Regions from separate parts of the Rossellomorea sp. YZS02 genome, predicted to be linked through region 1. Evidence: riboswitches for the same ligand, from Rfam matches in the RefSeq annotation. Region 1 holds a riboswitch; each other region holds the start of a gene.
What was found. A riboswitch is a leader RNA that binds a small molecule or an ion and turns the genes downstream of it on or off. The one in region 1 is predicted to bind cobalamin.

Region 1 (5,199 bases):
ACTCATTATAAGTCTCTCTATCCCGGGATGCTTTCGGATTTGTGCTGGAAAGTTTAGATTTCTTGCTATTAATATATTCCCTTGGAAATCGTTCTAAATAAGCACCTTCCCTCCAGCTTTTCGGATTGGTGTTGAAATAGGTATTGAACGAATAGGTGAAATAAGATAAAGAAGAAAATCCACATTTCAAGGCAACTTCAGTCACAGGAACCCTTGGCTCATAAATCAGCATATGTGCGGCATTTTCCAATCGAATCCTTTTCACATAACCTGCAGGGGTCTCACCTATGAACCCTTTAAACAATCGTTGGAAGTGATAAGGTGAATAGGTAGAGACTTTGGCGAGATGCTCTAAAGATAAGTCTTCTGTAAGATGTTGATCTATGTATTGAATTACTCTATGAATCTGCGTCTGTTGATCACTATATGTCATTTCGATTCCTCACATGCATTCAATGAATCTCCCTATTTCCATCGTTCAAGCTTGTGGATATTCCTCACAAACATACCTGATAAAAATGCCGGGACCCCCATTTCAATGCATTTGTTTTTCACAAAAAGCTTCATTTCGTCCATCGTAATATCCTTTTGAGTGAATTCTCCTTGCTGGTAACAGTGCTTACAATACATGACACTTTCCTCTGAATTTTTTTCCGTCCCCCGATCTTCTGCCTTCTTCAGCGGCATGGCACAACTTTGACATTTATTGAATTTCTTCACAATATCCCATCCCCTTTTCTTCATTTTACCATAGAGGGTGCTCATTCTATGAAAGTCTATGATAAAATAAAACCGTTCACAATTTAATCATTGCTCATTGGTGAAAATGATATGTTCATTTTCTTTAAAGGGAAGTTGGTGAAAATCCAACGCGGTCCCGCCACTGTAAGGCTGAGATTCCATATGGATCCACTGTTTCGCATCGAAATGGGAAGGAATATGGAATCGGAGACGCTGAGCCAGGAGACCTGCCAAGCTGAGAAGAACACGAAAGTTCCTACGGGAGATAGGAGGGTGTTGCGCATATGAAACGTCATACAGGGAACCAAGGGATCCCGGACGCTCGTTTGGAGTAACTGCATCTTCTTTTCACAAAGGAAGATGTTTTTTTGTTTCGCCATTATACAATCAGGGAGATGACAAGAATGGAACAAGCTTATTCTGTTGAGCGTTCACGAACCGTACAAACCAGATTGGTACTGCCACCGGATACCAATCATATGCAAACAATCTTCGGGGGAAAGGTATTGGCATTTATCGATGAAATTGCTGCGCTGTCAGCGATGAAGCATTCGAGCTCTGTGGTAGTCACGGCTTCGATCGATTCGGTCGATTTTCTGTCATCCGCAACTGTCGGAGACGCACTCAGCCTCGAGTCGATTGTAACTTCCACGGGAAGGACTTCAATGGAGGTGTACGTAAAAGTTTTCTCTTCGAATCTATTGACAGGTATCAAAACCTTGACGACGGAATCATTCCTTACCATGGTTGCGGTGGATGAAAACGGTAAGCCGAAACCGGTGCCGAAAGTGATCCCGGAAACAGAAGAGGAGAAGAGATTGTTCAACTCAGCTGTTCTGAGGAAGGAACATCGGAAGAACCGGGCATTGATAAAATAAGTTTTTGGGTATGGACAGCACGCTGTTCATACCCTTTTTTAACACTAAATATTGTCTTACCAGTAAAAGAACACCGAGCAGATGATGACGGCGATCCATGCTGTGGATGACCAAATTCCCGCCCGCATTAAATCCTTGTCGGTAAAATAACCGTACGAGTAGCTGATCAGATGAACCGGGGACTGGGTGACGAGGAAAAATCCCGGGACGCATGCCAGGAACACCGGCATGGCAATTTGCATGGGTGATAAACCCGGGATTGTGTGCCCGATCGTGATGCTGAGAGGGAGCATGATGGTCAAAAACCCCAGGATATTGACGAATACGATCCGAATAATACTCGTACATAAGATGAGGAGCAGGATGATCACCCAGGATTGGTGGCCAGTAAGTATAGAATTCAACCCTTCTGCCATCCATTCAATCGTCCCTGTCTCGACCAGCATCCCCGATACCATCAGAGTGGAGGCAAAAAAGAGCATCAGATCCCAATCAATCGATTCCCGCGCTTCTTCCCACTTCCATACTCCTGCAAAAGGAATGACGGTCATACATGCGCCCAGAAGGCCAACTTGAGGAATGGAATATCCATGTAGAGGCTGTGCAATCCACAGGATCAACGTTCCCCCGATGATACACATGATTTTCTTTTCATTGATGCCGACCGGCCCAAGCTCACTGATTCTTTTTTCGATCAATGCCAATAACAGCTTTCGGTCAATCTTCTCAGGGGGAAAGATCATTAAGAATATCCCCCACAATATCACGATAAAAAGCAGCACCGGTATTCCAAAAATCAGAAACCATCTTATATAATTCAGATCGCCCGAAACGTCGCTAAGGATTCCGAAAGCGTAGATAGTGGAACTGGCCCCAGTCGCGACAAACGATCCTGAAATGGCAGCCAGATAGGCAACCCCTATAAATAGTGACTTGCCCAGATAATGGACATCCGCTATTTTCCGCAGACTTTTCATCAGGCTGTCGAGTACCGATGATAACAGGCTGCCCTTCCCTACATTCGACGGTATCAGGACAGACAGGACAGTCATGAGCAGAAACGAAATGAAAATCAACGCTTTCCCCGACCCTCCAGACAGCTTTAACATATAGAGCGATACCCTGCTAGCCAGACCGGTTTTGATGAATGCAGTTGAGATAATGAATGTGGAAAACAAGAGCCAAACAATACCCGAACTAAAATAACTCAAAGTCTGTTCATAACTGAAAAAATGAAACGATATCAGCAATATAAGCAGCAGCGAACTGAACGCAAGAGGAAATATTTTGCCGATCCACAGGATTTGTATGATGCTGAGTGCAGCGATAGCCTTCCATGTTTCATCCCACTCAAAAAATGGTAGAAAGAAAAAGGCATATAATAGAAACGTGATAACCAGTAACAGTTGTTTTTTCATGACGATTACTCCCATCTTTCAATCAAAGGAAAAAGCCACCGGCGATGGGGTGACTTTTCCTTTTCTTCAATAACTGTCAGTGAATGATCGTTGAATCCTGTTTATTGCAGAGGGCATACCGGGCAGCTGAAGAACCGGCTGTTTTCCCATATACAGCCCCGGACATCAATCCCGACCCTCCAGGATAATTGTGATAAAAAATGCCGCCGACCATTTCTCCAGCAGCGAACAGGCCGGATAGTGGTTGATCATCTTTTTTTAACACCTCACCTGAAGGATTGACCCGGAGTCCCCCAAATGAAAACGTAATACCGCACGTAACCGGAAATGCATAGAATGGCCCCTTTTCGATCCTCAATGCCCAGTTCGTCTTTTCTGGTGTAAGCCCTGCTGTTTTCTTGCCGTCTTTTTCCGTAGGATGGTATTCCCCGTCTTGAACGGCTGCATTATATTCCTCAATCGTATGCAGGAATTGCTTCTTGTTAATGGAAAGCTGATTAACAAGCTCCTCCAGGGTTTCACCCTTATAACAGGTCGCTTCTTCAAGATCATATTCCTTCCTCAGCAGCGGCCGGACTTGGGAGTCGTAAACCTGATAGGCGACATGACCAGGCTGTTTCAGGATTTCCCTCCCGTACTTTGCGTACGTATAATTCCGGAAATCCGCACCTTCGTCTACAAATCGTTTTCCATCGTTATTCAGCATGATGCTGAGAGGGTAGGAATGTTTCTTGAAGATGTCACCGGGTTTTTTAAAGTCACCGACTTTCGGTGCATGATAATCCGTGCCGATTGAATGACAGCCGGAGTATTCACCAAACTTCTGCGCTCCTGCCGCAACCGCCATTGTAATCCCGTCCCCTGTGTTATATTCGGTTCCGCGTACGATTGCCGCTTCCCATTCTTCCCCAATATGTTGTTTCCGAAGCTTTTTGTCTGCTTCAAAACTGCCGCAGGCAAGAATGACACCTGTGGATTCAACGTTGATCCGCTCCTCATCCTTCTGTACAACCACACCGCTTATCTTTCCGCCTTCTTTTATAAGCTCCACTGCCGCAGCCTCATACCAAATATCGATACCCATTTCCCCGGCACGAGAAAAAAGCTGCTTCATCAACCCGATGCCTTTGTTTTCCGTCTTGACCGGAAGACCTCCCCAGAAATGCCACTTGCCTTCCTTTTCATAAGATTGATTATCATAATTGAGTTCGAATTTCACACCATGCCCCTTCATCCACACGAGCGTTTCAAACGAGCGGTCCACCAGTTGTCTGGCAAGCTCCGGCTGACTCTCCCCTTCTGTTACACGCATGATATCATCATAATAGTCTTCCTCATTGTAGTCGGGCATAACGATTGAATCCGCTTCTTCATCAGAGAGATCCGTCACGACCTTCCGAATATCTGTGAGATCATGATAGGCCACCCTGATCGCTCCATCGGTAAAAAAAGAATTTCCACCTCTTTTATGTTCAGGACCTTTTTCAAGGACCAGTACTTCCGCACCTTCTTCACGGGCTGAAATGGCTGCACATAAGGCTGCATTCCCCGCTCCAACGACAACTACGTCGTATGAGTTCGTTTTTGACATCGATACTCCTCCTTATTACATGTCTTTTGAGATAGGGTCGATAGGATTCTTCCCTTTCTTTTGAAACGCTTTGATCAGCAATGGATAAAAGAGTGATAAAAGAGTCAATCCAGCCAATGCGATGGCAATCGGCGTATCAAAGAAGATACCGAGGCTGCCATTTGACGAAAGCACGGCCATCCTGAAGTTCTGCTCCATATCCGCTCCGACGATCAATGCCAGAACAAGCGGGGCAATTGGGAAATCCATGATCTTAAGGAATAACCCGAATATTCCGAAAATCAATAGAAGGAAGAAATCCACTGCACTGTAACTGAGCGTGTAGGTTCCGATAAATGCAAGTATCACAATGACCGGATACAACACTTTTGCAGGCGTATCCAGTATTTTCACTAACAGACCGACAAGCAAAATATTAATAATAACAAGGGCTATATTTCCGATGAACATACTATTGATCAGTGTCCAGACCGTATTGGGATCATTTTCGAATAAAAGCGGTCCAGGTTTCATGCCAAGCATGACGAGAGCTCCAAGCATGACAGCGGTTGTACCCGATCCGGGGATCCCC
Region 2 (5,199 bases), on a different contig from region 1:
GAAAAGGTAAACGGGATAGCAGAAGATCTTACGTGGGAGGTGTACCGGGATACGCTGATCGAGCAGGCAGAGCAGGGTGTTGATTACTTTACCATCCATTCCGGGGTATTGTTGAGATATATTCATTTAACCGTTGATCGTACCACAGGTATCGTGTCACGGGGAGGTTCGATCATGGCACAGTGGTGTCTGGCCCATCATAAGGAGAACTTTCTTTATACCCATTTTGAAGAAATTTGTGAAATTGCAGAGGCTTATGATATTTCGATTTCACTAGGGGATGGATTAAGACCGGGGTCGATCGCAGATGCCAATGACGAAGCCCAATTTGCTGAGCTTGAAACACTGGGCGAGTTAACGAAAATCGCTTGGAGGCATGATGTCCAGGTGATGATTGAAGGGCCTGGTCATGTCCCGATGCATATGATTAAAGAAAACGTGGATAAGCAAATGGAAATCTGTCATGAAGCCCCTTTCTATACATTGGGACCATTAACGACAGATATTGCACCAGGATACGATCATATCACTTCTGCCATTGGGGCTGCGATGATCGGCTGGTTCGGGACGGCGATGCTCTGTTATGTAACACCAAAGGAACATCTCGGGCTTCCGAATAAAGACGATGTCCGGGAAGGCGTCATTGCATACAAGATTGCCGCCCATGCAGCTGATTTAGCGAAGGGGCATCCAGGTGCACGCATAAGGGACAACGCCCTTTCCAAAGCACGATTCGAGTTTAGATGGAATGATCAATTCAATCTCTCCCTGGATCCTGAACGGGCAAGGGAGTATCATGATGAAACCCTCCCTGCCGAAGGGGCAAAGACCGCCCACTTCTGTTCCATGTGCGGACCCAAGTTTTGTTCTATGAGAATCTCACATGATATCAGGGGGATGAAGGGCAGTACTGTAGAGTCACAGTTTGAGAGGGACAAAGGGTTGAAAGAAAAGGCGAAGGAGTTTGTTGAAAATGGATCCAACCTCTACCGGTAATCAAGGTTCTCATATACTTTTGTTGCAGAAAGAAATGCTGATTCTGCACCAAAGGATCATGGACCTTGAGAAAGAAGTGAAGGGCATCCAGGCCAGGTGCAAACATGTCTTTTATGAAACTCCCGCCTCACGGAATTGCATCAAGTGCCATTATGCAGAAAGTACGTACTATTAAGGAGATTGAAAAAGGATGAAATTTTCTTTTGACAGTCAATTGTTCCCGTGCTACGATAAGTACTAATTTCCGAATAGTAAAAATATAAGCATAAAACTCTTATGTAGAGAGGTGGAGGGACTGGCCCTGTGAAACCCGGCAACCGTTCAATTTTTATTGAAAAGGTGCTAATTCCTGCAAAGCCTTGGCTTTGGAAAATAAGAGGGGATTCCACTAAATATGAAGCCCTCTCTTTCATTGATGGAGAGGGCTTTTCGTTATCTGGTAAAAGGACAATTGAATAGACAAATGCAATAGGTGCTGAGTTTTACTCAGCTAAGAGGGAAGACCGGTGAAAATCCGGCGCGGTCCCGCCACTGTATAGGGGAGCAACTTATCATTTAACCACTATTTCATCCGAAATGGGAAGGGGTAAGAAGCGACGATCCTGAGTCAGGAGACCTGCCTGTTGTATGCACTTATGCTCTACGGGGATATAGAGAGGGGTGAGGAATGCGTGTTGAGAATACCGATTGGTCTCGACTCTAGTTAAGTATGCGTATGAATCTCTCTTTCTTTTGAAAGAGAGATTTTTTTGTTGGGGCTATAATCACAATTCTGAAAAGATGGGGAGTGTGTTATTTGAGTAAGGTCATGAGTTCGAATTTAGGGTATCCGAGAATAGGGGAAAATCGTGAATGGAAAAAGGTATTGGAGAAATATTGGTCCAATAAGGTGGACGAAGAGACGTTCCAAAAACAAATGGAAGTTATACGTCTCGCGCATGTGAAGAAACAGAGGGATCAGGGAGTGGATTTGATTCCCCTTGGGGACTTCTCGCTTTATGATCATGTACTGGATACTGCCGTGATGTTTGGAGTCGTTCCGGAAAGATTTGACTATCAAGGTGGGAAAGTACCTCTCGATACGTATTTTGATATTGCAAGGGGGACGAAGGATTCCCCAGCATCGGAAATGACGAAATGGTTTAATACCAACTATCATTATATCGTCCCGGAATTTTCCGGCTCGGAACCTAAGCTGGTGGAAAATCGACCGCTGGCTTTTTACCGAGAAGCGAAAGAAAAGCTTGGTATCAAGGGGAAGCCTGTGATCATTGGGCCATTCACATTTGTGAAATTGTCTAAAGGGTATGATGATGGGGATGGAAACGCACTTGTGGAAAAATTGGTCCCTCTATACGCCAGAGTCTTAAAGGAATTACAGGAGGAGGGAGTAGAATGGGTGCAAATGGACGAGCCGATCTTATGTACCTCCATCTCCAGACAGGAGGTGGAACGCTTTAAAGAGGTCTATGGGGTATTAAAGCAATCTGCTCCCCATGTGAAGGTTATTCTTCAAACCTATTTCGATCGATTGGAGCATTATCAAGAGGTGATGGCCATACCTGTGGACGGGATAGGAATGGATTTTATTCATGATCGGGGAGAGAATTTGGATGCCATCAGAAGGAACGGGTTCCCTGCAGATAAGATACTCGCTGCCGGGGTGGTGGACGGCAGGAATATTTGGAGAAGGAATCTTGTTGACGCCCATTCATTTGTATCTTCATTGACTGATCTAGTATCGAAGGACCAATTAATCATTCAACCATCCTCCAGCTTGCTTCACGTACCGGTGACCGTGCGGAGGGAAGATGCTTTGGATCAAACCCTTAGAGAACGCTTGTCTTTTGCTGATGAGAAATTGAAGGAGGTGGTCATTCTTGCGAAAGCGATCGGGAAAGAAACGGGGATCTTACAGAAGGAGTTGGATGGAAGTGTGAAATCCATCGCTGCCCGGCATGAATCAGTCGGTAGCAGCAGAGAAGCATATGAAGAAAACCGATTGACTGTCAGGAGGTTGTCCCCCTATTCCATTCGCCGAAAGGTACAATCCGAGCTCCCCCTTCTTCCCACTACTACAATCGGGAGCTTTCCTCAGACCAGTGAGGTAAGGAGACAGAGATTGAAGTGGCGTAAGGGTGAGATTGGTGACGACGCATATCGGGAATTCATTCGTGGAGAAATAAAACGGTGGATCACCATCCAGGAAGAAGTCGGATTGGATGTGTTGGTACACGGTGAGTTTGAACGGACGGATATGGTCGAATTTTTCGGCGGAAAATTGGAGGGCTTTCAGTTCACAAGATTCGGATGGGTCCAGTCCTATGGATCGCGATGTGTGAAGCCGCCAATCATATATAGAGATGTGAAATTTATACAACCGATGACAGTGGATGAGACGGTATATGCCCAGTCGCTAACCAAAAAGCCGGTTAAAGGGATGTTAACAGGGCCGATCACCATTCTGAACTGGTCATTCGTGAGGGAGGATCTATCACGCAACACAGTAGCTAACCAGATTGCCTGCTCTCTCTGCAAAGAAATTGAATCACTTGAAGAACAGGGAATTCGGATGATCCAGGTTGATGAACCCGCTCTCAGAGAGGGATTACCATTGAAGAAGGAACGGTGGGATGACTATTTACAAGCTGCTGTTCATTCATTTAAGTTAGCCACTTCGTCAGTTCGGGATGAAACGCAAATTCATACCCATATGTGTTATGCCGATTTTGAAGATATCATGGAAGCCATCAGTGAACTTGATGCAGATGTCATCTCAATCGAGACGTCGAGGAGTCATGGTCAACTGATCAACATTTTTGAGGAAAGCATATACGACAAAGGGATAGGCTTGGGTGTGTATGATATTCACAGTCCCCGGATACCTGAGAGTGAGGAAATCATCAAGCATATTAAGCGTTCTTTAAAAGTGTTGAATCCTACACAGTTTTGGATTAATCCTGATTGTGGTTTGAAAACCAGGGGAATTGCTGAAACCATTTCATCCCTAAAAGTGATGGTGGAATCAGCGAAGCATGTCCGTTCAGAACTTCTCGTGAAGAATGAGTAAGAACATGCGTCATAGAATGAACATCATGAAAGGAGCAACAAATGTCCTACGTAGCCATCGGGAGAATTATACAGGTATACAATGAGCGATACCCTCAGCATACTTGCCTATATATGATCAGTGATAAGAGAGAAGATGAGTTGGAGAAGGGGAGAATATCTTTAAAATCTGAGGTGAAGCTTATGGCAAGTGAGAAGGTATGTAATATATATGCTCCCCAGTAATAGAGAACCTTGGGTCTACTCAACAGATGAAAATTTTCTTCCCCAATACACGTGATATGTGTTAACTTATACTTATATAGAGTTTACATACACAAGGGGGATTCACACATGAATGGAGAAAAACTGAGGATGATCATCCACTGTGCGATCTTTGCAGCGATGACGGGGATCTTCGCACAGATTGAAATACCATTGCCACTCGTTCCCATCAGCGGGCAAACACTGGCAGTCGGAATCACGGCTACGATCCTTGGAAGCAGATATGGGGCATTGTCGCTGATTTGTTATGCGGCACTAGGTGCTGTCGGGGTACCCGTGTTCGCAGGGTTCAGCGGGGGTGCGCAAGTGCTTGTCGGTCCGACCGGCGGCTATATTTTTGGCTTTATCGTAGCGGCTTTCTTTACAGGTTATATTCTTGAAAAAACGAAGTTCACCATTCCGATGGCGATGATCGCCAATACGGTTGGGATGATCATTACATTGATCCTGGGGACCATTCAACTGAAATTTGTAGCGGACCTGGGCTGGAATCAGGCGATGGCAGCGGGAGTTTATCCGTTTATCGTAGTCGGTCTGATCAAAGCGTTCCTGGCAAGCTGGATAGGTATTACGGTAAGAAAGCGTTTGGTTCAGGCAAAATTGATCCAGAGTCGGAAAGTGGCCGCATAAGTAAAAGTGGACTCCTATTTTTAGGAATCCACTTTTTTTTATTTAGAATTTATACATTGACCAGTAACCAATATCCTTAAATCCAATCCGTTTATATATCTTTCCTGCTTCAGGATTATCATAGAAAAGGCAAAGCTCTTTTCCTTCGTTTAGAACGTCACGGCAAAGCTTCGTCATGCACTCTGTGGCATATCCCTTTTTCTTATACTGGGGGTGGGTGCATACAGCGACGATCATGGC
Region 3 (5,199 bases), on a different contig from region 1:
TTTCACTTCATAAGAAAAAGTTTCAGTCGATATTTGAGGCAGAACAGCTACATGCTTAGCTAATTCCTTCGAAGAATATTGTGTAAGCGGCCTTCCTTTCAATTCAATCGTCCCAGCCATTAACGGAAGAAGACCGGTAAGTGCCTTTAATAGCGTCGTCTTCCCACTGCCATTTGGCCCGAGAATGCCAAAAAACTCTCCTTGATTCACATGAAAATTCATGTCATCAACGATTTTATGATTGTTATATCCCACTGAGACGCTGTTAACAGCGATCATGATGAAGAACCCCTTTTCTTTAAGAGAATATAAGCGAACATCGGAGCACCGATCAAAGCCGTAATCACTCCAATTGGAAGTTCAGTCGGGGCGATGATGGTTCTTGAGAGTAAATCAGCGAGAACGAGAAATCCTCCTCCTGTGATGATGGAAAGGGGAAGAAGATGCTTATGATCATGTCCGACGATTCTTCTTAGAAAATGAGGGATGACAAGACCGACGAACCCGATTGTTCCAGAGACAGCGACGGCTGATCCCGTTAAGATACTCCCGGCAATGAGAATGATAAGCTTTCTCTGATGTACGGATATGCCTATATGGCGGGCTTGTTCTTCACCGAAGCTCATTCCATTCAACTCTTTGCCGTTCAGGATGAGTACTATTGTCCCTATAAGGAAGAAAGGAAAGATGATAGTGATATAATCCCACCCTCTCATAGAAACGCTCCCAAGAAGCCAGCCGATGATTTGCCTCAATTCTTCGCCTGTGAGTGCGATCATCAGGGAAATCAAAGATCCTAAAAACGAGCTGAAGATGATCCCTGTCAAGATGATGGTTTCAACCTTCATGGTCCTCTCGACTTTTTGTGCGAACCATAGTACTAGAAATACAGTGATGATGGAGCAAATAATGCTGAAAAAGGGAAGCGTAAACTTCCCAATGAACGGAATACTCCAATGAAAAAATAAAGTGATGACTGCACCGACAGATGCCCCTGATGAGACACCCAATGTATATGGATCGGCCAGCGGGTTACGCAATAATCCTTGGAAAGAAGCTCCGGCAACGGCTAAAGAGCTCCCCACCAGTAAAGCTAACAGTACTCTTGGTAACCTGATGGTATACACGATGTTCGAATACATGGGATCGACCGTCTCAGGTAAATCAAAGCCAAACCACTTAGAACCGATGATTGTAACGATATCCAATGGCGGGATCGATATGGTCCCGATTGAAATGGCTGCAAGAACCGCCGCTAATAAAAATAGGCCAGCCAATCCGTATGTAACCCCTATTCTATTTTGCAAATACCTCTGGATAGATCGACTTTGCAATTTCCTCTACTCCTTCAACCAATCTTGGACCCGTACGTGTGACTAAATCTGAATGAACATCGTAAACATGCCCATTCTTCACGGCATTGACATCTTTCCATCCATCTCTCTTCATTACTTGTTCTTTCGGGTTTTCGCTATAATAACCATACGTTGTGATGATCACGTCAGGATTCGAAGAAATGACAGATTCCTGATTTACCTTCACCCATCCTTCTTGTTCGCTCATGACATTATCAGCATTGACCATTGAAAGCATTTGATTGATGAACGTGTTCTTTCCTGTTGAATAAATGTCCGGTGAAGGAGAAACTTCCACATACACACGCTTCTTATTTGATACTTCATTTGCCTTTTTCTCAATCTCTTCCAAATCTGATTTCATGTCAGACACAATAGAAGCTGCCTTGTCTTTTTTCCCTACAAGAACACCAATATCATTGATGGTGGTGTACACTTCTTCAAAACTTTTTGCATCCTCTACGATGAATACATTGATCCCAGCATCTTTCAACTGATTCAACCCTTCTTCCGCTGATTTGGCAGTGGATTCATGGGCAAGGACCAGATCGGGTTCTAAGCTGACAATTTTCTCGACGTTAAATTCCATTCCACCGATCTTCTCTTTATCCGCGGCTTCTTTCGGATAGTTATCAAAATCTGAAACACCGACGATTTCCCTGTTTAATCCAAGTTCGAATAAAATTTCCGTATTACTTGGAATTAGTGAAACGATATGCTTAGGTTGTTCCTCCAGTGTAACTTTATGATTCAATGCGTCATTTAAAGACAAAGGAAATTCTGATGAATCCCCACTTACCTCTGCATTTTCTTTATTCTTTGATTGATCACCATCATTGGTTCCGCATGCTGAAAGGAACCCAACGGCCAAAAATAATGAGAGTATTACCTTAAATGTGTGTTTCATTTCCTTATTCCCCCTGTGAATGTAGATTGTAGACAGAAAAAAACATCTCTAGTGGACCAGAGATGTTGTGTAAGATGCATATATAGGGTTCAAAACAATAAACCATGCACATTACACCTCTCTATCCGCGTAGATTTGGTGCGAAAAAAACTCAGGCAGGTCTCCTGGCTCATGGTCATTGTTTGCTGATACCTTCCCATGCACGCTTCGCACAGTGGCATACTTTCAGCAAACTACCATTTACAGTGGCGGGACCGCGTTGGAATTACACCAACTTCCCTATTAAGAAGCTAAGAAGAAACATGCCTTCCGCTTCACCTGAATTCTTACCATATGTAATTGTTCCGTTCAAAAGAATTATACACAAATTATGACGGATGGGAAATGAAATTTCATAAAATTGCAGAAAACTTGCAGATTTACATTTTTTCATGTAAGTGCATAAGTTTAATACATTGTGGCGATGAACCATTCGTGGTAGAATCTGTTCAAGCAATTACTTTACTGCTTTAGAGGAGTACATATGGTACAGGAGGTTTGCTAGTATGAATGTTAAGAGAGAAATTGCCACCTTTGCAGGTGGATGTTTTTGGTGCATGGTAAAGCCGTTTGATGAGCTGCCCGGGATTATCGACGTGATTTCAGGATATGCTGGAGGGCACCTGGAAGACCCCTCTTATGAGGATATCAAAGGGGGTAACACCGGACATTATGAAGTCGTCCAAATCACTTTTGATCCGGACCTCTTTCCTTACGAGCAGCTATTAGAACTATACTGGCCCCAAATTGACCCTACTGATGACGGAGGTCAGTTCCACGATCGCGGTGACCAGTACCGTACAGCTATTTTCTATCACAATGAACAACAAAAGCTATCGGCGGAAAAGACAAAGAAAGCAATAGAAGACAGCGGCCGATTCAATAAACCGATCGTCACTAAGATTCTTCCTGCATCACCTTTTTACCCTGCAGAGGATTACCATCAAAAATACTATAAAAAGAATCCTGATGAATATAAACAGGACCGCGAAAAGTCAGGCCGAGATGATTTCATTGAAGATCATTGGAAAAACAATTAAAGGCATGAAAATAAACTCCTTTCACCAAACTAATGGGTAGAAAGGAGTTTTTCATTTGAATAAAGAAAAGAGTAAAAGTGATCTAGAACAGGTTACCGGATTTGATGGACCTGGTAAGATCGTTAATTTCTTCGATCCCTATCCCGATGAAGATGAAGCCAATGTAAACAACTCGGACACGGTGGATAATCATTCATCGGAACGAAGATAAAGCATGGTGAGGGCTGCTAATATTCGAGCCCTCCCCCTCTTTTCCTGATGGGGCAGGATGGATTCGAGCCAGGGGTAGAGAGGGATGCGATTGATTGAACATTCTTTTACATCCAAGAACATGCAAGCACGAAACCATCCAAGGCATCTAATTTTCAAGAATGATACAAATTGTACATAAATTTATACCGCGATGTAAACGTTAAAAGTAAGAACCGAGGAAGTCCTCCACTTAGTTAAGCCGTTAATCCCTTGATTTGCTCGGTTCCCTCCCCTTTGTCCCTATTCCTCATCCATAAATAAGAATCGGACGTCAGTGTCGAAATGTCCGGTTATCGTCCGAATGGGGATGTCATCTCCCTCCATCCAGTCCTGAAAGTCTATCTTTACTCCTTTTGCACTTTCACCGAATCCGATTAAGCATTGCAACGTTTCACAATAAAATACACATGTATGAATGGTCCCAGCCCAAGAATCATAGGCCTTCTTGAAAACAGGGCCCTCGCCATCATTAAACAGATTTAGGGCCCTTTCCATGGTCAACCTCTCTTTTTGTTCGGATTGCAGTACGCTCAGCCTTTTCAGAGAATCCTTTAAATAATGACGATTATCCTTCTTCATATGATTCATTTGAAAATGATTGGTACAACCAAGAGTTGATGAATGATAAACCCCAATGCCTCTTGGAGACGCCTCCACCACAGCTGCCTTTCCACTTCGATCATACAAAGAGTAGTTAAAGCTATGGCGGTGAGGGAGCTTGCGCAAAACATCAATGGCCTCGTCAGAATCTTTACAGGTATCAAGGATGATCCGGGCGATTGTCGTACATATGAAGCCTTCTCCAGGTTTTAAGCGATTTACAAAGTGAAAGCCAACTGCCAATCCTTTTTCATTCAACCCGTCAATCCGACCGATCCCTCTGCCGGAGAAACCTATAGAAGCATACCCTCCTGAAGGCTTTACTAATAGAAGCCTTCCCTCATACGTTTTGGGATGGTAATCATAATTTCTTACATAAACACCATCTTTCGCCAGAGATGAACAACCGGACTCTATCCACTCCTGCTGAAAGCCTGAATATTCATGAACAGTTTCCTCCATGGACCATTGCAATCCTTTAGATAAACCCTGTAATTCATCCCACAAGCCGGGTGCATACTGAAGAATGAATCTCTTCGCTTCCATGATATCCACTTTGTAGTTTCGCAGTGACTTCCTACGGCGCTCCAGATGATGGGTGTAAAGGGGGGATTTCCGAAGTTCATGTCCTAGCTGAAGGCCGATTTCATAGTAAGTCCCTCTTGACTGCAATACATCTAATACAACTTTTTTCATTCATCTATAACCCTTTCTGCACACTTAATATAATGTCGAATAAATACCTTATCCCTTTAACGCCTGTTATGCTACACTTAATTCATCAAATTGTAGGAGGAAATATCATGCAAAAAACTCAAAAAACACTTTCACTAATTCAAGAAGGAGTGAACGTTCTGAGTTTGTAACAGGAAACGGCGCTCCTTCTTCCAGAGTATAAATTAAATCAGGAAGCAGGAGACATTTTATGATGAAACAAACGCTCGCATCCCATAATATCCGGATGCTATTTTGGATTTCTTTTTTTGGTACAATCAGCTTTCTTCAA

Region 2: it holds a riboswitch for cobalamin, as region 1 does, so the genes downstream of both, metE (5-methyltetrahydropteroyltriglutamate--homocysteine S-methyltransferase) here and SLH55_RS14730 (acyl-CoA thioesterase) in region 1, are expected to answer to the same signal.
Region 3: it holds a riboswitch for cobalamin, as region 1 does, so the genes downstream of both, SLH55_RS13405 (ABC transporter substrate-binding protein) here and SLH55_RS14730 (acyl-CoA thioesterase) in region 1, are expected to answer to the same signal.

Annotation. Positions count from the first base shown of each region.
Region 1 covers NZ_JAXBLY010000014.1:70,730-75,928, forward strand. Annotated here, with positions in the region: gene SLH55_RS14720 (AraC family transcriptional regulator) at 1-433, opposite strand, end outside; gene SLH55_RS14725 (zinc ribbon domain-containing protein) at 466-720, opposite strand; cobalamin riboswitch at 802-991, shown strand; gene SLH55_RS14730 (acyl-CoA thioesterase) at 1,146-1,619, shown strand; gene SLH55_RS14735 (DASS family sodium-coupled anion symporter) at 1,676-3,037, opposite strand; gene tcuA (FAD-dependent tricarballylate dehydrogenase TcuA) at 3,114-4,628, opposite strand; gene SLH55_RS14745 (tripartite tricarboxylate transporter permease) at 4,644-5,199, opposite strand, start outside.
Region 2 covers NZ_JAXBLY010000019.1:71,661-76,859, reverse strand. Annotated here, with positions in the region: gene thiC (phosphomethylpyrimidine synthase ThiC) at 1-996, shown strand, start outside; SAM riboswitch class I at 1,268-1,375, shown strand; cobalamin riboswitch at 1,450-1,635, shown strand; gene metE (5-methyltetrahydropteroyltriglutamate--homocysteine S-methyltransferase) at 1,793-4,066, shown strand; gene SLH55_RS17685 (biotin transporter BioY) at 4,399-4,959, shown strand; gene SLH55_RS17680 (GNAT family N-acetyltransferase) at 5,002-5,199, opposite strand, start outside.
Region 3 covers NZ_JAXBLY010000012.1:135,963-141,161, forward strand. Annotated here, with positions in the region: gene SLH55_RS13395 (adenosylcobinamide amidohydrolase) at 1-279, opposite strand, end outside; gene SLH55_RS13400 (FecCD family ABC transporter permease) at 276-1,334, opposite strand; gene SLH55_RS13405 (ABC transporter substrate-binding protein) at 1,297-2,262, opposite strand; cobalamin riboswitch at 2,399-2,599, opposite strand; gene msrA (peptide-methionine (S)-S-oxide reductase MsrA) at 2,808-3,341, shown strand; gene SLH55_RS13415 (hypothetical protein) at 3,397-3,552, shown strand; gene SLH55_RS13420 (C45 family peptidase) at 3,834-4,889, opposite strand; gene SLH55_RS13425 (MFS transporter) at 5,119-5,199, shown strand, end outside.